3 linked regions of the Flectobacillus major DSM 103 genome follow. The protein of the gene in region 1 binds, or shares a complex with, the protein of each later gene. Links are inferred from orthologs where the notes say so. Each region holds a gene or a part of one and is shown on either strand. Other genes may lie near its edges. The genes, in order: rpmB, FLEMA_RS0122595 and rplL.

Region 1 (7,310 bases):
TTTATTGGGAGGTATCGTATTCGTAATGAATGCTTTTTTACATCCAGAAAGAGCTAATATTGTAGGTCGCCCTGTAGAAGTAAGCATAGATGACGTTCGGAAATTTAGACAAATGAGTGCTAGTAGCTACGAAGAATTGATTAATCCTGATTTTTCGAGAATCACCGACCCAGCCATCCGTCAAGTAGCCGAGGAAGATGTAAAAAATATCACTACCAAAATCTATAATCAACAAGATATTATTGCAGGTGCGGCTTTGCTCGAAACACTTATCAAAGAAATGAATCGTGATGGCGTACAAAAAAGGTTCTATTTCATTAAAGGAGGCGACGTTGCCTGGATTAGCGGCTATGTATTCAAACTAATTTCAGACGAATATCAAACCAAAAAAGAGTAACAACCAAACCTTCCAATTTATACCTCATAAGATAGGAAACAGTGTTTTTCTACCTTATGAGGTAATTCAATTTAAGCGGCATAGTTGAGTTTATAGTGGGCTGTACTAAGTAAGTTCTCTATTTTATGAACAGCAATAGAATAAGTAGCTTTTAAGGCTCCTACCGAAGTTCCTGTAATTCTAGCGATTTCTTCGTATCGCATTTCATCAAAATACCTCATATTAAAAACCAATCGTTGTTTGTCGGGTAGGGTTAATATGGCTTTTTGTAACTCTCGCTGAATTTCGTCACCGCTAACCAGCGAGTCGTGGTCGATACCGCTCGCAAAAGTTTCGGTATAATCCTCTATTTCACAAAACTGCATCCGTTTTTTGGTTCTCAGAAAATTCAAACATTCGTTGGTAGCAATTCTGTACATCCATGTAAAAAACTGAGCATCTCCTCGGAAAGTGTCTAATCCTTGCCAAATTTTCAAAAAAACCTCTTGCGTCAAATCGTCTGCATCGCTATGATTTACAACCATTTTTCTAATATGCCAGTATATTTTACGCTGATATTTTTGAATCAACATATTGAATATGGAGAGATTATCTTTAGGAGTACTCATTTGAACAAGCGTTTAGATTTTCTATTTGACAAATTTGCCTCTAAAAACAAAAATGCTTTATGACGGTGTTCATAAAGCATTAATGATTATGGTCAGGTTATTTAGAAACGCCTTACTAACTCATTCTGGTATTTTGATTTAGTTGGAATGCACTTCGCCCCCCAAACTTGATTTTACATTACGTTGGCTAGGGTTACCTTTATAGCTAATAGTACCCCCTGTGCCAGCCGAAGCATCTAGTATTTTATTGGCATTAACTTGGGCTACGCCACCAGTATTGGCCTTTATATCTACTTCGTCGCTAGACAAATTATAAGCAAAGAGTTCGCCTCCCGTATTTACTCGGGTTTGTTGATACGTTGCTTTACCCTCTAATTTAACAATAGCTCCTTGTACACTTGTTAGTTCGAGGTTATTTACTTTTACCTCAAATTTGACAATTGCACCCGAAGCAGCGTCAATAGCGAGGCGGTTTCCTTCAAGTACCTGAGCAGCTGCAAGCTCGGCACCACGACTTGCCTTTATACTAGACAACTCGCTGATATACTCTACCTTTACCTTAAACTGCTTTTGAGGCTCGGATTTTCTTTTGTTGTTATCTTTATCAGTAAGTTGTTTAAAAATTTTCGTTTTTACTGAAAGCTCGCCACCCGATACCTGAATCGTTAAGTCGTCGATATTGGCACCGTACAAAGCCTCGGCTGTTACCTTATTAACATTGCCTTTTACAAGCTCAACTTTCATAATACCTTGCATATCTATTTTGCTAAACGATTGCAAAGTAAGTTCCTGATTTTGTTGTCCAAAAGCTATTACCGAGACCGCAGTCATGAGTAATACGAGTACGCTTTTCATTGTTTTCATAACGTTGTTTGCTTAATTGAATGCTTATATATTATAGGAAAAATACGAGTAAGTAAATGAGTTACTAGGTATTTGTTTGGCTCATATTCTTACAATTTTATTAGATGCAATAATCAACGCTAAGGTTGCATGCGTTAGTACATTGGCATAGTTTGGTCTATTTCATTGGCCCATTCATTTATTCCTCCTTCTAAATTTATAAGATTTTTGAATCCATGATTCTGCACCAAAAACTCAATTACCGAAGCCGAACGCATACCATGATGACAATACACCACAACGGGTTTGTCGCGAGGAATATGCTTGATATTATTGGGTATGCTATTCATAGGTATCAAAACCGAGTTGGCAAGGTGACAAATATCGTATTCATACAGATTTCGGACATCTAGCAATACCAGTTCTTTGTTTTGCACAAGCTGGTCGTGGAGTTCTTCTACGGTTATGGTTTTCATGATATTATCGGTACTACAGGCCGCAATATCGTCCGATTCGGCATGGTGTTGTTCTATTAAATGCTCGGCATCGGCACGACGTTTTACTTTAATTTTTTGGGAAGTATTTTCTAGTAAATCAACCATCAAAAACTCACCACTAAGGACTTTTCCTATACCAGTAATCATTTTTACCACCTCGTTGGCTTGGTACATACCGAGTGTACCAGGCAAAATACCCAATACTCCGATGGCAGCACAATTAGGAATTTCTAAATCAGAAGGCTGTTCAGGAAAAAGGCAACGATACGTAGGCCCCAAAACACCATTGTTATCTTTAAAATTGAATACCGAGACTTGCCCCTCAAACTGATGAATAGCTCCATAAACAAAAGGTTTTTGGTGTTTCACACACATATCGTTGATAAGATAACGAGCCGAAAAATTGTCGGTACAGTCTACCACTATATCGTACATCTTAATAAACGCCTCGGCATTCTCTTTTTTGAGCTTTTGGTTTACAGCCTCTATTTCGATAGTATCGTTCATCTGAGCTAGGCGTTTGGCAGCGGTAGTGGCTTTAGGTTTGCCAATATCTTCTGTTTTGTAAAGCACCTGTCGTTGTAGATTGGTTAGGTCAACCACATCGCTGTCCAGAATTCCGATTTTTCCAATACCAGCGGCTGTCAAATACAACAAAACAGGGCATCCTAGCCCTCCAGCTCCTATTACTAGCACTTTGGCGAACTTGAGTTTTTGTTGTCCTTCAAGCCCAATTTGAGGCAATAATATATGTTTTTGGTAACGTGTTTTTTCGGCAGATGTTAACATTGATTTAGCTAATAGTTTCTGAGATTCAAGGACAAAACAACAGTGATGAATACACACCTATTGAGTAACGAAATTTGTCGCTATAATTGTTCGGTAGAGGTATAAAATAAAAGCCTCTTTGTAACATAAATTACAAAGAGGCTTTTATAACTAAATGCCACAATAAAGGGCAAATATAACTAAACAGATAAAGTTCCTTTACGAGCAGCAGCAATCAAAGATGCTTCCAAACCTTTCTTGTTGATAGTACGGATAGCTTTTGCTGAAACTTTCAAAGTTACCCAAACGCCTTCAGATTCTAAATAGAATTTTTTAGTGTGCAAGTTCGGGAAAAACTTTCTCTTAGTTTTGTTATTAGCGTGAGAAACGTTGTTACCCACTTGTGTTTTCTTTCCTGTTAATTGACAAACCTTCGCCATGATAAAAATGCGTTAATTGTTATGTGTTAATCGCCTCACTATCAAACAATTCTTTAGTACGTCTGAATTTTTTGTTTTTACAAACAAGAAAAATCGTGCTATAATCCAGAATTAATCTTACGCTTTAATCGGCGATGTAATAGACTTGATTATCAGTGATTTCTGAAATTGGAACGCAAAAGTATGAATTATTTCGTAAACTAGCAATTTATTATGCAAAGTTTTCTACTATCTTATCAAGTTTTCACGATTTCTATCGTTTTTGATAGAAAAGATGCCAAATTTGCATTATCAATCAGCATTTTATGATAAAAAAAATCGCCTCTTCATTACTTTGGCTTAGTAGTTTACCTTTGTGTATGTACACTTTAGTGGTGTATTTGTTGGGCTATACTATTGTTTGGGAACACTGGATTGCAGGCTTTGCCATGATGTCTATTCCTGTTGCTCAGCTTGGCTGCCTAGTTGTAGGGCTTGTTTGGCTTTATGTCAAGCCTTCACGGGCATTATTACCACTGGTAGTATTACTAATGGGCTGGCCTTTTATTATGAGAACGTTCCATTGGTCAAGTAACAATGAGACCCTCAGTAACGAGGATTTACAGATTTTGAGTTATAACGTCTATAGCTTTGAAACGCCTGATGCTAGTACCAAAGATAAGGCTATTCAATATGTAGCCGATTTTGATGCCGATATAAAATGTTTTCAAGAATTTAGTAAGGTGTATTTACAGTCGGGCAAGCCCGCGGTAAAATGTGTTGAGGAAAATTTGAGATACCATGCCATCAATGCCGATGAAAGCCGACATTATTCTGGACTAGCCATTTTCTCGAAATACCCTATTATTCGTAAAAAAGGAAAAGTATTTGCAGGAAGTAATAGCAATGGCTATATCTATGCCGATATTGTACGCCACGATGACACCATTCGGGTAATTAATTTACAATTGCAATCGATGGGTATTAGGTTGGGCAAAGTAGTAAAGGTTATCAAAGATTATGACAAAGCAAAGCAAGAAAGTAAAGGGGTTTTGGCCTCATTGAAAAAAGGTTTTATCGACCACTCGCAGGAAATCAAGTATATCGAAAAACTGATAGACGAAAGCCCTTATCCAACTATTGTTTGTGGTGATTTCAATGAAGTACCTTATGGATTGGCATACGGCCATGTAAGAGACCGCCTAAAGAATGCCTTTGAAGAAGCTGGCAACGGCTTTGGATTTACGCTCAATAGAAGCCCAAGATGGGTACGAATTGATAATCAATTTTATAGTGAAGGTATCCAAATCAAAAATTTCAAAACGCACAATACTATCAAATACTCTGACCACTACCCTATTTCGGCAGTGTATCAAGTAAAATAACAAACATAAGTCATTCCAAATATTTAGAACAAACAAGGCGGTCGAAAAACTAATTTCGACCGCCTTGTTTGATTAATAGTCAATAAATGCCTTACAGTTGTGGGCTTTTTTCAATAAATACAAACAAAAAATTATCTCAAAAATCGGGATAACTCATGTTTGTGTTTAATACCAAGTAGCTTTATTTGTTTTCGGGCAATAATATTACTTTAATAAAATCATCCCCTAAATATTTGTTAGCAGCTAGCTTGGTACTTGGTACAGTTACTTGCTTCATCAAAGCCTCTTCGTTGAGTACATCTTTTGCATTTTCGCCGTACTGATATTGACCTTGCAAATAGCCCAACCAGAAGCCATTTTCACGTAGTTGTACTTCCAATTGTCGCTTTGCCTCGGCCTTGAATTTATCAATATCGGTTTGTTCTGCTCCTTGTTCTTTTACCTTTTTGATTTCTGCCAATGTACGAGTTATCAATTTATCTACATTTTCGGGAGCACACGCAAAACCTATGCGGAATGAATAGCGTGCCGATGGTATTTTAGTGGCCGAACCGCTCACTTGTACACCATAAACCCCAGCTTCGTCTTCTCTTAGTTTTTCAATCAATTTGATTTCCAATACTTCAGCCAAAGCTTCTACCTGCTTATCGTTGGAGGCATTAAATACAAAATCGCCCGACCAAACTAGCGTTACTCTTGCTTTTGGTTCAGTTCCTTTGTAAACTGTTTTTTCAACCTTGCCCTTTGGCGGATTGATGCCTAAGTCTTTGTAAGTTTCTTTGCGTTTGATAGACGGCAAGCCTCCTAAATATTTCTCTAGCAAAGGTTGTGTTTCTTTCAAATTGATATTTCCTACCAAAAAGAAGGTAAAATCAGAGGCATCGGCAAAACGTTCTTTGTAGATAGCAAATGCCTTATTGGCATCAATCTTTTCGATACGCTCGGCTGTAATAGGCATATTTCTTGGATTGTAACTGGCCAATACAGCTGTTAATGAGTCGCTGTACACTTTTTCAGGGGTTAACGTTTTTTGTTGACTCACCAAGGCTTCTCGCTGATTACCCAAGAAACCTTTTACAACTTCGGCATCCAAGCGGGGCTGAGTAAAGTAGCTATACACCAATTGCAAAGCCGTTTCAAAATCTTTTGGTGACGACGACCCATTAATACCTTCGCTTGTGCTACCAATATAAGGCGATATTCTGACCGACTTACCCGTCAATAATTTGCGTAAGTTGATAGTATTGAATTCGCCAATACCACCAATAGCCACTACTGTAGAGGCAAACTTAGCATTGTCGGCATCTTTATCGGCATATAAGTTAGACCCCCCAAAGCTATAGCCACTAATCAAGATTTCATCATTTTTGAAATCAGTGGGTTTAATTACAGCTTTTACGCCATTGCCAAAAGTTAACTCGGTAACGCCAATTTCAGGAATTTGTTTGGTACTAACTACCTTTGAACCTACTGGCAATTTGGCTATCAATGGTTTATTGACAGCTTGGTCAATATATGCCGTTACGTTTTGGCCAGAGGCATTGAGCCATTCCTTAATTTTATCGGCTGTAGGTAGCTTGTCTTTATCTTTTTCGGGAGCCATCAATACAACAGCTCGGTTGTCGTTGGTAATAAGAATATTAGCCAAAGCATTTACCTCTTCAAGTTTGATACCTTCTATATTCTTTTTGGCAAAATCATAGCCAAATTCTATCGAGGTAAGCGGTTCGTTTTCTAAAAATGCACCTACCAAACCTTCTACCAGTTGTTCTGAGTCGGTTTTATCTTTTTCTTTGTAGGCATTTTCTTGACCAACCATATAGTTTTTCTTGGCACGCTCAAATTCGGACACATTGAATCCAAACTTTTTTGCACGGGCAGTTTCTTCTAAAATAGCTTTTAAGCCTCCTTCTATATCATTGCCTTTGGCCACAACAAAAGAGGTAAAAGCATCTAAATTACTCAAAAACCCACCATAGCCAGCATATCCGTACAAAAATGGAGGGTCGGCTTTCTGGGTTAATTCTTGAATACGAGACGATAACATGATATTGAACAAAGTACGTAATAGGCCATCACGACGGTCTTGATAAGTAACATCCTTGCGTTTGGGCTGTTTGTTCAAAATCTGAATAATAGTATTGGGCTGCTCTGGATCGGTGACAATGGCTACATCTGTGCCACCAGTAAGTGGAATTTCGTATTTGACTCTTGGTTTTTCGTTGCTTGGATTAGGGATAGCACTAAATTTTTCCTTAATCATTTTCTCTACCATATCTACATCAATATCGCCAACAACCACAACAGCCTGCAAGTCGGGGCGATACCAATCTTTGTAAAACTGTTTCAAGACATCATATTTGAAGTTTTTCAGAATATCGTCTTTACCAATA
Region 2 (7,428 bases), 390 kb from region 1 along the record:
AAATCAATTTGTTTTTCATGCTGTCGCTCCACAAACCTAATTTTACAAGGTCTTTCAACAAGTGTTTATTTACTACCGCAAATTCACCTGATAATACCCGACGAGCATAAATATTAGAAGTGTATGGCTCAAAACATTCGTTGTTACCCAAAATTTGTGAAGTAGAAGCTGTTGGCATTGGAGCAACCAACAACGAGTTGCGAACACCATTCTCTACTACTTTGGTACGAAGCGACTCCCAGTCCCAACGGCCAGAATCTGGCGTTACATCCCACATATCAAATTGGAATATACCTTGAGAAATAGGAGACCCCTGCCATGTTTCGTAAGGGCCTTCTTTAACGGCCAATTCCATTGAAGCCTCCATTGAAGCATAATAGATGGTCTCAAAAATATCTTTATTCAATCTACGAGCTTCCTCCGACTCGAATGGCATTCTCAACAAAATAAATACGTCGGCCAAGCCCTGAACACCCAATCCAATTGGACGGTGGCGAAGGTTTGATTTACGAGCCTCTTCTACAGGGTAGTAGTTGCGGTCGATAATCTTGTTGAGGTTTTTGGTGGCTACTTTGGTTACTTCGTACAAGCGAGTGTGGTCAAATTCAAAGAAGCCACGTTCGTTTTGTTTCAAGAATTTGGGAAGAGCCAAAGAGGCCAAGTTACATACTGCTACTTCGTCTTTTGAAGTGTACTCCATAATTTCAGTACACAAGTTTGACGACTTGATTGTACCCAAATTCTTTTGATTCGACTTACGGTTGGCGTGGTCTTTAAACAACATATAAGGCGTACCTGTTTCTGTTTGAGACTCAAGAATCTCGAACCACAAGTCTTGTGCTTTTACAACACGACGAGCCTTACCCGATTTTTCGTAACTAGTATACAATGCTTCAAACTCATCGCCATAAGTATCGGCTAGGCCTGGGCATTCGTGTGGGCAGAACAACGACCATGTATCATTGTCTTTTACACGTTGCATAAATAAATCAGGTACCCAAAGAGCGTAGAATAAATCTCTAGCACGTACTTCTTCTTTACCATGATTTTTCTTCAATTGTAAGAAGTCGAATATGTCGGCATGCCAAGGTTCAAGGTAGATAGCAAAAGAACCTTTGCGTTTGCCACCGCCTTGGTCAACATAGCGAGCAGTATCGTTAAATACACGAAGCATCGGAATGATACCATTGGATGTACCGTTAGTTCCTTTGATATAAGAACCCATAGCACGGATATTATGAATACTAAGGCCAATACCACCAGCCGATTGCGAGATTTTGGCGCATTGTTTTAATGTATCATAAATACCCTCAATCGAATCATCTTGCATAGTCAACAAGAAGCAAGACGACATTTGAGGTTTTGGTGTACCAGCATTGAAAAGGGTAGGAGTAGCATGAGTAAACCAACGTTCAGATAATAAATTGTAAGTTTCGAGAACCGACTCAATGTCGTCGACATGAATACCTACAGCCACACGCATCAACATGTGCTGAGGGCGTTCTGCAATCTTACCTTCCATTTTAAGGAGGTATGATTTTTCTAACGTTTTGAACCCAAAATAATCGTAGCCAAAATCACGGTCATAAATAATAGCTGCATCTAATTCGCCCGCATGCTTTTTAATGACATCATATACTTCTTTCGACAACAAAGCGGCATTTTCGCCAGTTTTGGGATCAACATAATTGTAAAGGCGTTTCATCGTTGCCGAGAACGACTTTTGGGTATTCTTATGCAAGTTAGAAATGGCAATTCTTGCCGCCAAAACTGCATAGTCTGGGTGTTTGGTTGTCATGGAAGCTGCCGTCTCAGCTGCCAAATTATCTAATTCAGTTGTGGTAACGCCGTCATATAAGCCAGTAATAACTTTTTTAGCTACTTCTAGCGGCTGCACAAAGTAAGGGTCGAGGCTGTAGCAAAGTTTTTCGATTCGGGCGGTAATCTTGTCAAACTTTACAGACTCTCGTCTGCCATCTCTTTTGATAACGTACATATTAACTATTGATTTTAGGGGTTAAAGGTTAGCCACCAACAGAATATAATTGTTAATGAATCTTCAGTCCTTAATTTGAATATTATTTTATTTGCGTAGCCATATTAGCAAGCTACTGTGTTTTAGCTTTTAATCGTTGAAAATAACAATATTAGTGTAATATTATTTTAATAAATCAGTAATTAACTGGCCTAGATACTCTGTAATATCACCTTTCTTGTTGATGTTTTATTACAGGCTTGAGATTGATTGCTCCTATTTTAGCTTTACAAAAGTTTGATGCATCAAGGTACTTTCTATTAACCAAAATAGTTTTCTTAATAAACAATTTAATGCTCAATACGAGCGGGGATGTTTGGACTTCAGTAAGGCTTTTTGTTTTTCAAAGTTACTAATTTTATGTACCTAACGCAATGAAAAAAATCATCTGTCTGATTAGTGTACTCAAGCATTTATTCATATTGTACAACTCAAACTTTAGATAATCAGTTCACTAGGCAAACCTCAACTTGGAATATTAATAGAATAATTTTTTTTAAAAAAAATCTTAACCTAGTAAATGGTTGTTTATGAATAATTTCCTAAAAAAAAGTTTTTGAAAGCACTAAAAAAAATGTAAATTTGCGTCCCGTTTCGAGGCTCTTATTTGTGAAACGTTATTGCCTTATCCTCAGATAATTGGCCTTTGAATAACGCAAAACTCCCACCCACGAATAATCGAAACGCTAAATCATAACCCGAGACGGCAGGGAATCGTCTCAAAATCAAAATATTTCAATGAAAAAAGACATTCATCCTAATTACAGACCAGTGGTATTCCACGATTTGTCTGCTGACCACAAATTTTTGACTCAGTCTTGTGTAAACACTACTGAAACAACTGAATTTGAAGGCGAAACTTACCCAGTGTTCAAAATCGAGGTTTCATCGGTATCTCACCCTTTCTATACTGGTAAAAACGTATTGCTTGACACTGCTGGACGTGTTGATAAATTCTACAAACGTTTCGGTCAGAAGAAATAAGCAAACTTACTCGTATCGTTTAGGTATGGCATTAAGTTTTCAAAGCCTCTTAGATTCGTCTAAGAGGCTTTTGTTTTGAACAGAAGATTAATAAATTTGTCGTAGTAAAGTAATATATTACCTGTTTTTTGCCACCCAATGAGCAAAAGTATCGTAAAAACGCATATACAATAACGCTAATATACCCGATGAATTACGTCTTATTCGATGACCCAACTTTTAGGGCTCAACTACTTCCCTTAACTTTTATTCGCCCTGTTTGTGAAATCCGTGTGGGTATCGATACCATCACAGAAAAATGGGAGCACTACTTAGCTACTAAGGTTTCGTTTGCTACACAACCCTATCTGCAAGCCAAATATCCACTTGTCGATAGTCAAGATAATCTATTTATTAATGGTTCTTTGTGTCCTGATTGGGCCCTTGTTGAGGTTTTGGCACAATTGCCTCCCAATACCGCTTTGGTACAAGATACTACTTTATTGGGCTATCGTGGACAAGAACTACCCACCGATATTGCCCATCTGAATACCCTTTACTACCACAATTCGGTACGTTTGATTAAGCATATTACCGATGTTTTTTTGATGAATGGCGACCAAATTAAGGCTGACTTTGAGCGTCTTACCAAGGGGCGTACTTCTTGTTCTATTACCGACCGTTTTACGGCTATTTATAACGAGTCTCAAGTCTTTGTAGAGGAAGGAGTAAACATCAAGGCCGCAACGCTAAATGCTGAAAAAGGCCCCATTTATATTGGCAAAGATGTGGTAATTATGGAAGGAGCTAAAATCCAAGGGCCATTTGCTATTTTGGAAGGCTCTGTTATCAATTTGGATGGAAAAATGCGGCCCAATACAACCATTGGTCCTGGCTGTAAGGTAGGAGGCGAAGTAAGCAACTCGGTGATTTTTGGTAATTCCAATAAAGGGCATGAGGGCTTTATGGGTAACTCGGTGATTGCCGAATGGTGTAATTGGGGAGCCGATACCAATAACTCAAACCTGAAAAATGATTATTCTAATGTAGACCTGTGGAGCTATGTTACTAATCGTTTTGAAAACGCTGGATTACAGTTTGTTGGACTCATTATGGGCGATCACTCTAAGTGTGGTATCAATACAATGTTCAATACTGGAACGGTGGTTGGCATAAATTGTAATATATTTGGGGCAGATTTTCAGCCCAAGCATATTCCTTCGTTTTCGTGGGGAGGAAGTAGTGGTTTCAAAACGTACCATCTTCGTAAGGCCAATCAAGTAGCTAGAGCAGTGATGGAAAGGCGTGGACGAGATTTTGACGAAATCGAGGAGAATATCCTAAAGGCTGTTTTTGAACAAACCCAGCTCCCTAAAAATGTTCTGAGCAACGAATAAAACGCTCAATACCAAACTGTGTTTGTTGAAAATGGTAAAATACAACTTTATATAATAGCAAATATTTGTAAACCAGTTGGTTATATTGGTTCATCCATAAAACTCATTATGCTTTTTCAAGAAATACCTGGTTTAGAAGCCATCAAACAAACCCTTATTCATTCGGTACAGTCTAATCATGTGGCTCATGCTCAGCTATTTCATGGTACGGTGGGTTCTGCTAATTTGGCTTTGGCTTGGGCGTATGCAACTTATATCAATTGCGAAGATAAACAACCTAGTGATGCTTGTGGAAAATGTGCGTCGTGTGCTAAAATGAAAAAATTGGTTCATCCTGATTTCTACCACATTTTCCCGACAGCTACTACCAAGAAAATAAAAGAAGCCGATTCAGAGGCATATATGCCTCTTTGGCGTAACTTTTTGGCCGAAAGTCCTTATGGACAATTACCCGACTGGCTCGAACACATTGGGGTAGAAGGTAATAAGCAAGGTAATATTTCGGCAGAAGAAGCACGAAAGATTATCCAGAAAATATCTTTGAAGGCTTTTGAGGCTGAATACAAAATTTTATTGATTTGGCAACCCGAAATGCTAAACCAAAGCTCGGCCAATGCTCTTTTAAAAATACTTGAAGAACCACCAGCCAAAACGCTCTTTTTGTTGGTGTGTAACGATGCCAACAAATTGCTTACAACCATTCTTTCTCGGACTCAGAAGGTAAGCGTTCCTCTTTTTTCGGATGAAGACGTTGTGCGGTATTTAGTAGAAAAAAAGCAAGTTGAACAAACTAGAGCTCGTCAAATTGCGTATCTCTCGGAGGGCAACATGAGCAAAGCCTTATCTTTGGCTTTCAAGGAATTGGAGGGAAAACACCTTTGGTTTGCCAACTGGATGCGAATGTCGTACAAAATGGATATTGCAGCACTTATCAAGCTGGCCGAAGAGTTTGATGCTTTTCCGAAGGAAGACCAAAAAGGCATGATGGAATACGCCTTGAATATTTTTAGGGATTTGTTACTTTGGAAAAATGGAGCAGAAAGTTTGGTACGTTTAGAGGGCGACGAGCTTATATTTGTTCAAAATTTTTCAAAAGCAGTTAAGCTTCAAGCTATAGAATATATTGTTCAGGAGCTAACCCAAACACATTATTATTTGGAAAGAAATGCTCGTGCCAAAATTTTGCATTTAGATTTATCTTTGCAAATAGCACAGCTTTTCAAAAGATTTTAATAACAATACCTTTACGATGATAGGTTGCTAAAAGCTTATTCGGTAACTTATGAGTTTTTTAATAAATTTTCAAAGAGTCCCAATTACTTATTACAAATCAGCATGCAAACAATTAAACTTGGAACGAGAGGGTCGAAATTAGCTTTATGGCAGGCTTATTTTGTCAAAGAAACATTAGAAGCAGGTGGGTTACCTGTCGAGATTGTGATTATTGAAACAAAAGGCGACAAAATTCTGGACCGCTCGTTGTCTAAAATAGGTTCAAAAGGCGTTTTTACAGAAGAACTAGAAGAAAAACTCCTGTCGGGCGAAATTCATATTGCACAGCATTCGGCCAAAGATTTGCAGTCTGATTTGGGTGAAAACTTTGAAATTATTGCTTTTACCGAACGTGAGAAGGTCAATGATGTATTAATTAGTTTTGATAAAAGTCTTTCGCTCGAAAGTGGTAAACCTTTTGTAGTGGGTACATCTTCAACTCGCCGTGTGGCTATGTTGAAGCATTTTTACCCGCATATTCAAACTGTAGATATGCGTGGTAACTTGCAAACACGCATGGGTAAGCTCGAAAGTGGCGTGTGTGATGCTTTGTTGCTAGCCTATGCGGGCGTACATCGGATGGGTTATCAAGAACACATTGCCGAATTAATTACTACTCAAACATTTACGCCAGCAGTAGGGCAAGGGTCGGTAGCCATAGAATGTGCAGTGAATCTGGATGCTTCGCTCAAAGCCCAAATCAGAACTTTGCTGAATCATGCTCATACCGAAAAACAATTGTTGGCCGAAAGAGCCTTCTTGAAGCGTTTACAAGGCGGCTGTAGTATTCCTGTATTTGGTTTGGCCCAATACAATACCGACACCAACGAAGTTACTTTGACTGGTGGGATTATTAGCCTAGACGGCAAAGAAATCATCAAAGAAGTACTTACTAGCACCCACCCCGACGCACTAGGCGAAGCCTTGGCCGAAAAGATTTTGCAGCGTGGTGGCGACCGTATTTTACAAGAAATAAAAGCTAATTTATAAATAGTGAGGCTATATTAGGCATTTGTATGAGCAGGCGTAGCCCTTTCCGAAGAGATGAGTAGGTTGTCAAAATATGTCTTAAATGCAGCTTTCGATTAGGAAGTGTTTCTATCCTTTATATCGGAGATTATTCTAATAAAACTGGACATTTACTAATTTTCATAACGGTATTAATTAGCCTGCTAGGTATTCCCTTAACTTCATCATTAAGCTATGAAATGTGTTAGTCTATTTACCCTAATTTGTTTATTAGGGCTTAGTACCCATCTGGTGGCTCAGTCCAAACGCAAAGATTATTTGGTTACATTTAGTACGCCTTGGGGCGACATGCACGCTATTTTGCACAATCAAACCCCTTTGCACAAAAAAAACTTTCTAAAACTGGTAGATAAGAAATTCTATGACGGTCTACTTTTTCATAGAATAATCAACACCTTTATGATTCAGGGAGGCGACCCCGAATCGAAGAACGCAGAAGCTGGAAAACTGCTGGGAGAAGGCGATGTAGGCTACCGTGTTCCTGCCGAAATTACCCCTGAATTGTTTCATAAAAAAGGAGTATTGGCTGCCGCCAGAGATAATAACCCAGAAAAAGCTTCGTCGGGTTGCCAGTTTTATATAGTACAAGGCAAGGTTTGGGATGAAAAAACCTTGGCCGAACAAATGAAGCGAAGCCCCCTGCGAGTGTACACGCCAGAGCAACAAAACGTTTATAAAACACTAGGAGGGACACCTCATTTGGATGGAAACTATACTGTTTTTGGACAAGTT
Region 3 (7,392 bases), 610 kb from region 1 along the record:
ATTATTACCCCAAAATCAACGATTAATGACGTACCAAGTAATTTTAGTGGTTTTGAACCCGAAAACTTTGACAAACAGTTTCATGGAAAAGTTACCGTAGAGTTTGCCTTGGCTAATTCTTTGAATATTCCAGCAGTAAAAATGCTCAAAGAAATTTCGACCCCGCTTATGGTTGACAAACTCAAAAAAGCCGATTTTTTAACCATCAAAAAATCAGCCTCAACACTTGGCCTATCGCTAGCACTAGGAGGCTGTGGTGTTAGCCTCGAAGAATTGAGCAATTTGTTTTCGGCCTTTGCCAATAAAGGCGATTTTGTCAAAGCTAATCTGATCCAAAGCTCCGAAAAAATGCCTGCTGTACCTATTTTATCGGAAGAGTCTACTTTTTTAATCAACCAAATCCTAAGCCAAGTAACTCGCCCCGACTTGCCCAATAATTATGAATATACTTACCGAATGCCCAAAATTGCTTGGAAAACAGGTACATCATTTGGCAAGAAAGATGCCTGGAGTATTGGTTACAATGCCCATTATACAATAGGTATTTGGGTAGGTAATTTTTCGGGCGAGGGTGTTCCTGAGCTTTCAGGAGCCAATATTGCTACCCCTTTACTATTCGATATTTTCAATACCATCGACTACAACTCTCACACGCGCTGGTTTTTGCCAAGTAATCAGTTGGCTCTCCGAAAAGTATGTGCTGAAAGTGGTGCATTGCCCAGCGAATATTGCGAACACCAAATCACCGACTACTATATACAGGCTATTTCACATACCCAAACTTGTACACATACCAAAGCGACTTGGGTAAACCCAACAGCCACCATCAGCTATTGTAGTGTTTGCCTGCCCGACAGCGGAGCTATTCAAAAGCGATACCCCAATTACGCCCCCGAACTTATTACTTGGTACGAAAGCAAACATATTCAATATGCCCGTATACCACCACATAACCCCAAATGCACCAATGTATTTAATAGCAATGCACCCATAATATCGTACCCAACCGACGGAGCAGAATATATTTTGGCAGCCAATGACCCCCCCAAGCTTATGCTGAGCTGTCAGGCAGGCAACGACATCAAAGCGGTATACTGGTATATCAACGACAAGCTACTACAAAAAGCCCCTGCCACCGAAGCCATCTTTTTTAGGCCCGAATCGGGAAAAGTTAAAATTTCATGTACCGACGACAAAGGCCGAAATACTAACATTTGGATCAAGGTAAAAAAAGAATAAGCCCAACAAGCCCTATTCCAAAGCCCCAGATAGCCCCGATAGAGGCATTTCATGAAAGGATATAGCATATTTAGGAAGAATGTTGTGAAATAATCGGCAAAATATCCATTTTTTTTTGCTAACTATTTGTAAATTAATAAGAAAGCCGTAATTTTGCAGTCCGTTTCGGTAGGCAGCGAACAAATGCCCAATTAAATAATTAGGCAAAAGACTGTAAATCAGAAAGTTCAGTTACAAATTTTCTTATCGAAACACCCGGCTTCAATCAGGTAGGGAACGCTTCCACCCCCACTGGCAGAGAGAAGTCAAGCTATGAAACCTAGCCGTACAGGTATTTCTGTCAGCTAGGAATCACAAATCCAACACTTAAAGATTTTACAAAGAAATGGCAAAAGAAATAGCTGGCTACGTTAAGTTGCAGTGCAAGGGTGGTGCCGCAAACCCTTCACCACCAATCGGTCCTGCCTTGGGTTCTAAGGGTTTGAATATCATGGAGTTCTGTAAGCAATTCAATGCCAGAACACAAGATAAACCAGGTGTAATTCTACCTGTATTAATTACTTACTACAAAGATAAATCATTTGATTTCGTAGTAAAAACTCCTCCTGCTCCAATCTTGTTGTTGGAAGCTGCTAAGGTAAAAATTGGTTCAGCTCAGCCAAACTTGAAAAAAGTTGGTTCTGTAACTTGGGACCAAGTTCGTACGATTGCTGAAACTAAGATGCCAGACTTAAACTGTTTCACAGTAGAAGCAGCAATGAGCATGGTAGCTGGTACAGCTCGTTCTATGGGTCTTACAGTAACAGGAGAAAAACCTTTCTAATTTTCAAATTGAAAAGAATAATGGCTAAGTTAACAAAGAAACAAAAAGAAGCTCTTTCGAAATATGACTCAACGCAAGCGTACTCACTTACGAAAGCGGCAGAGATATTGAAAGAGATTTCATATACGAAGTTTGATTCCTCTGTGGATATCGACGTTCGTTTGGGTGTTGACCCACGTAAAGCTGACCAAATGGTACGTGGCGTTGTTGCCTTGCCACACGGTACAGGTAAAGATGTTCGTGTATTGGTACTTTGCACTCCTGACAAAGAGGAAGAAGCAAAAGCTGCTGGTGCTGACTTCGTTGGGTTGGACGAATATATCCAAAAAATCGAGAAAGGTTGGACTGATATTGATGTAATCATCACTATGCCAACTGTAATGGCTAAAATCGGTCGTTTAGGTCGTGTTTTAGGCCCTCGTGGTTTGATGCCAAACCCTAAATCAGGAACAGTTACTTTGGAGGTTGGACAAGCTGTTAAAGAAGTGAAAGCTGGTAAAATCGACTTCAAAGTTGACAAAACTGGTATCATCCATACTTCAATTGGTAAGGTGTCTTTCGACCCTGCTAAATTGGCTGAAAACGCTCAAGAACTTATCAATACATTGGTAAAATTGAAGCCATCTTCAGCTAAAGGAACATACGTGAAGTCAATCAACTTGTCTTCTACGATGTCTCCAGGTGTTCAAATTGATAAAGCAACAGTTAACGGTTTGTAATCATGACTAAAGAAGAAAAAGCAGTAATTATTGGAGAGTTGAGCGAAAAGTTCGCTGCTACTCCATACTTCTACATCACTGATACCGCTGGGTTGACCGTTGCAGAAGTAAACGCATTCAGAAGACTTTGTTTTCAACGTGGCTTAGAGTATCGTATCGTAAAAAATACTTTGATTGCTAAGGCTCTTGAAACTACAGGAACTGACTATACTCCTTTCAATGATACAGTTTTAAAAGGAATGTCTGGTGTGATTTTCTCTCCTGAAAATCCTAAGACTCCTGCAAAATTGATCAAAGATTTCAAGAAGGAAGCTGGTAAAGATAAAATCCGTTTCAAAGGTGCTTCTATTGAAGGTGGCTTGTTTATCGGAGAAGATCAATTGGCAGCTCTTGAAAACGTGAAGTCAAGACAAGAAATGATTGGCGACATCATTGGATTGTTGCAATCTCCTGCGAAAAACGTTGTTTCTGCTCTTCAAAGCAGCGGCGGCAAATTGGCAGGTATCTTGAAAACTTTATCGGAAAGAGAAGGTTAATAACCAATTTGATGCTTGCTTAGGTAAGCTCAAATTTATAAAGGCTTCCAAGTACAATAAACGCATATAGTATAATAATCAAAATCGTAAACAATTAAAATCTCTTAATAAAATGGCAGATTTAAAAGCATTCGCTGAACAATTAGTAAATTTAACAGTTAAAGAAGTTAACGAATTAGCAGCTATCTTGAAAGATGAGTATGGTATCGAACCTGCTGCTGCTGCTGCAGTAGTTGTAGCTGGTGGTGGTGCTGGTGATGCTGCTGAAGCTCCTGCTGAAAAAACATCTTTCGACGTAATCTTGAAAGCTGCTGGTGCTAACAAATTGGCAGTAGTTAAATTGGTGAAAGACTTAACTGGTCTTGGCTTGAAAGAAGCTAAAGAAGTAGTTGACGGAGCTCCAAAAGCTATCAAAGAAGGCGTTTCTAAAGAAGAAGCTGAAGGTTTGAAAAAATCTTTAGAAGAAGCTGGTGCTGAAGTTGAAGTTAAGTAATTAACACCAATATACAGTCCTTTAAAGCGAGTCATAACTACGGTTATGGCTCGCTTTGTTTTTATGCTATTCCTCATTGTTTTGTACCTTCTATTACTCCTGCTGAAAAAGTATCATATTGTCTTGACTTTCTATATTTTTTTCGCTAACTTTCTCTAAATCAAACCTTTTACTGCTATGACAACTATCGAACAAATAGAACATTGGGGCGACTCCCATCACCCTGCATGGCTCGACATCGTACGGATTTCGCTTGGGGTTCTACTCTTTCTCAAAGGAGTTAGTTTTATTGGTGACACTACCTATTTAGGAAATCTTGTCGAAGGCCTACACTTCAATGCTTGGACTTTTGTGGCGGTACACTATGTAGCCTTTGCCCATTTGGTTGGTGGCTTAATGATTGCCATTGGCTGTATGACTCGTACGGCTTCAGTTTTTCAAATTCCTATTCTATTTGTTGCTGTATTCTTTACCAACTTACGCAATGGCTTCTCTTATCTCAATTCTGAGCTTTGGCTTTCGTTGATTGTTCTCATTTTACTTATCATATTTGCGATTGCTGGTTCAGGTAAATTTTCTTTTGACGAATACGCTCGCACCCACACGCCCAAAGGCAAGAAATAATACTTCTGTCAAATACCCGAATTACCCTATTCGGGTATTTTTATGTAATAATTAGGGGACAAAACAGCTAGAATCTATCAAAGTATTGTTATTTTTAGATATTGTTGGTTATTTCGTGTAAATTTTTAGTTGAAATATGACCAACTCTCTTAAAAGCTCACAATCACTAAATGAACAAATGCTCTGGAACAACTTTAGAGCAGGCGATGAAGTGGCTTTTACTCAGCTCTCTAAACAGTTCTACAAAACGTTGGTTCATTATGGCGGTAAATTCACTTCTAATAACCAGATTATAGAAGATGCCATTCAGGATTTACTCATCAAACTCTGGCTTCGTCGTAGCTCGCTAAATGAAGTTGAATCAGTAAAGTTTTATCTGCTCAAAGCTTTTAGAAATCAACTATTCAAAACACTCCAAACGTTCAAGGCTATTCCGCTTGAAGAAAATTTCAATGATACGCTCTTTGAAGATTCGTCAGAAACCTCGCTGATAGAAAATGAGGCTTTCAATAGTATTCATCAGAAGGTGTCTTGCTCGCTACAACAGTTGCCCGAAAGGCAACGAGAAATCCTCTATCTACGATTTTATCAAGACCTTCGGGTTGAGGAAATCGCTCTACTGCTTCAAATCAAACCGCAATCGGTAAGTAATATCATCCAAAGAGCCCTAATCAAACTCCGTGAAAACTGGGAAATAATCATTCCTTTTCTATGCTGGATATGCAGCTAAAGAGCTTTTCTGTCTTCTTTTTGTTTTTTTATAAATTTATTTAAAAAAAATTGTCTTTTAGCGAGTATCCAAACATAGGTTTGGGGATGTTAGCAATAGAAACTGCAAGGGGAGACATCAAATGCAACAACCTAAAAGGCTTTATGAACACAAAAACAACTTTTGAAGAATTACTCAATGACCCTTCTTTTAGAAAATGGGTTTATGAAAATCGTCATCAAAATGAGGTTTTCTGGGATAAATGGTCAGAAGCCAACTTCGTTAAGCCCGAAGTGTTACAACAACTACGTTCTTTGCTACTGAATTTGGAAGGTAAACCCATCGAGCTAAATAACGAATACATCGACAATCAGGTTACTAGAGCTTTGTCGATAGCCAAAGAACGTGAACGTGAGGAAAACTTGCCCATAAAAGACGAGCAAGCAGCGGTTATAGCTGTATATAAATATTGGGCAATAGCAGCATCTGTATTGCTTGTATTGGGAATATGGTGGTTTTTCAACGAAAAAAAAACCTCCACAGCTCAAGAAATAAGCTTTGAAGAGCATTTAACCCAATCGCATAACAAAGAGCATTTTACCGAGATTAACAATAATACACAACTCAACAAACTGGTTGTACTGCCCGATGGCAGTACTATTGTATTGCATAAAGGAAGCCGCCTAAAATACTATGATTCATTCAATGCTCAAAAGCGAGAGGTTTTTTTGTTGGGTGAAGCTTTTTTTGAAGTAACCAAAAATACACAAAAGCCTTTCTTGGTATTTACCAAAGATATTGTCACCAAGGTACTAGGAACAAGTTTTACCATTAAAGCTTTCGATGATTTGGAAGAAGTCAAGGTGATGGTAAAAACAGGAAGAGTAGCCGTAATAACACAAAATACGCTTGGCTCGATTCAGCAGCTCGATGACAAAGAACTTTCAGGTGTTGTACTAACAGCTAATCAGCAAATAATTTATCAACGCAATGACAATACCTTGTCAAAAACTGAAATACAAGCTCCGCCTACAGCTTTGGCACTTAAAAATGAAGCTCAGTCGCTTGTATTTGATGCAACGCCAGTCAGCGAGGTATTTACAAAGCTGGAAAAAGAATACGGAATAGATATTGTATTCGACGAGCAAGTCATGAGCAAATGTACTATCACCGCTAAATTGGGTACAGAACCTTTGAATGAAAAAATTAAATGGATTTGTACGATTATAGATGCCAGCTATGAAATAACAGATGGCCAAATTATTATTTCGGGAAAACCCTGTAACTAACTTTTAAACATACATAAACAATAAAAAAGGTGAATGATGTTGACGCATCATTCACCCCAATGTCCCCTCCACTTTGCTTCGACACAAACATCCAGAAATGGATGAGGGGATTCCTTTGCCAATTCGTTCCAATTAACAAATTACCCAAAAGTATGAAAAAAAAATTGCCATCGTATCAAATTTTACGAAAAATCATGAAAATCAGTTTATTGCAAATTGCTTTATCTGTTTTGTGTATGAGTTTCTCATTGGCACACGACACTAAAGCACAAGATTTGCTGAACAAGAAGGTGACACTGCATCTGAAAAAAGATGAGGTAGAAGATGTCTTGCAAAAAATTGAAAAAATTGTAGGTATCAATTTTATGTATAGTCCAGAGTTGATCGACTCGAAAAGAAGGGTATCTATTGATGCTGAAGACAGACCTTTAGCAGAAGTTCTTACCGACCTTTTGTCGCCACTAAGTATCAATTATGAAGTTTCGGGACAACAGATTCTTTTGAAAAGGAAAAATCGGTCCTCTACCGAAACCAAAGTCAGTATTTATCCCAAAGAAGAAATTATCGAGCAGGCCATCACAGGTACAGTAACCGACGATAAAGGCGAGGGGCTCGTTGGTGTAAGTATCCAGATTAAAGGAACGACTCGTGGAACAACAACCGACCCCAATGGAAAATTCAGAATCAGTATTCCTAATGAAGATGTCGTACTGGTTTTTACCTCTGTAGGATACCTCAAAGCAGAAGTGGCTGTTGGTAAGCAAACATCACTGAATGTTGTATTAAAAGCCGATATTGGTAACCTCGATGAAGTAGTAGTAGTAGGTTATGGTACTCAAAAGAAAAGTACGATAGCTGGGGCGGTATCGGATGTAAGTCAAAAAGCCATTGCTAGTAATCCTTCTCCCAACCTAAGCAACTCTTTGGTTGGGCAGGCAGCGGGTATTATCGCTACACAGC

Evidence for each region.
Region 2: rpmB (region 1) and FLEMA_RS0122595 share a complex: the UniProt entries of both Escherichia coli proteins name them as parts of the 50S ribosomal subunit. The link is inferred for Flectobacillus major DSM 103 from one-to-one orthologs.
Region 3: rpmB (region 1) and rplL share a complex: the UniProt entries of both Escherichia coli proteins name them as parts of the 50S ribosomal subunit. The link is inferred for Flectobacillus major DSM 103 from one-to-one orthologs.

What each region holds. Positions count from the first base shown.
Region 1 is NZ_KE386491.1:3,304,003-3,311,312, forward strand. The notes cover bases 1,934-4,717. They hold rpmB (50S ribosomal protein L28), read right to left. Parts: upstream 3,554-4,717; coding sequence 3,314-3,553; downstream 1,934-3,313. Other genes in these bases: moeB (molybdopterin-synthase adenylyltransferase MoeB), read right to left, coding at 2,004-3,134; FLEMA_RS70455 (endonuclease/exonuclease/phosphatase family protein), read left to right, coding at 3,859-4,717. Also shown: FLEMA_RS70450 (tetratricopeptide repeat protein), read left to right, coding at 1-397; FLEMA_RS0128695 (RNA polymerase sigma factor), read right to left, coding at 469-1,005; FLEMA_RS0128705 (head GIN domain-containing protein), read right to left, coding at 1,144-1,860; more of FLEMA_RS70455, read left to right, coding at 4,718-4,917; FLEMA_RS0128770 (M16 family metallopeptidase), read right to left, coding at 5,099-7,310.
Region 2 is NZ_KE386491.1:2,909,344-2,916,771, reverse strand. What follows is about bases 1,495-4,396. They hold FLEMA_RS0122595 (type B 50S ribosomal protein L31), read left to right. Parts: upstream 1,495-2,773; coding sequence 2,774-3,019; downstream 3,020-4,396. Other genes in these bases: FLEMA_RS0122585 (GlmU family protein), read left to right, coding at 3,208-4,395; FLEMA_RS0122615 (ribonucleoside-diphosphate reductase subunit alpha), read right to left, coding at 1,495-1,996. Also shown: more of FLEMA_RS0122615, read right to left, coding at 1-1,494; FLEMA_RS0122580 (DNA polymerase III subunit), read left to right, coding at 4,504-5,628; hemC (hydroxymethylbilane synthase), read left to right, coding at 5,731-6,657; FLEMA_RS0122570 (peptidylprolyl isomerase), read left to right, coding at 6,871-7,428.
Region 3 is NZ_KE386491.1:3,918,003-3,925,394, reverse strand. The notes cover bases 2,254-5,119. They hold rplL (50S ribosomal protein L7/L12), read left to right. Parts: upstream 2,254-3,429; coding sequence 3,430-3,810; downstream 3,811-5,119. Other genes in these bases: FLEMA_RS71860 (RNA polymerase sigma factor), read left to right, coding at 4,571-5,119; FLEMA_RS0139485 (DoxX family protein), read left to right, coding at 3,988-4,434; rplJ (50S ribosomal protein L10), read left to right, coding at 2,784-3,317; rplA (50S ribosomal protein L1), read left to right, coding at 2,254-2,781. Also shown: pbpC (penicillin-binding protein 1C), read left to right, coding at 1-1,239; rplK (50S ribosomal protein L11), read left to right, coding at 1,625-2,062; more of rplA, read left to right, coding at 2,083-2,253; more of FLEMA_RS71860, read left to right, coding at 5,120-5,164; FLEMA_RS0139455 (FecR family protein), read left to right, coding at 5,308-6,432; FLEMA_RS71855 (TonB-dependent receptor), read left to right, coding at 6,585-7,392. UniProt on the Escherichia coli protein: The binding site for several of the GTPase factors involved in protein synthesis (IF-2, EF-Tu, EF-G and RF3). Is thus essential for accurate translation.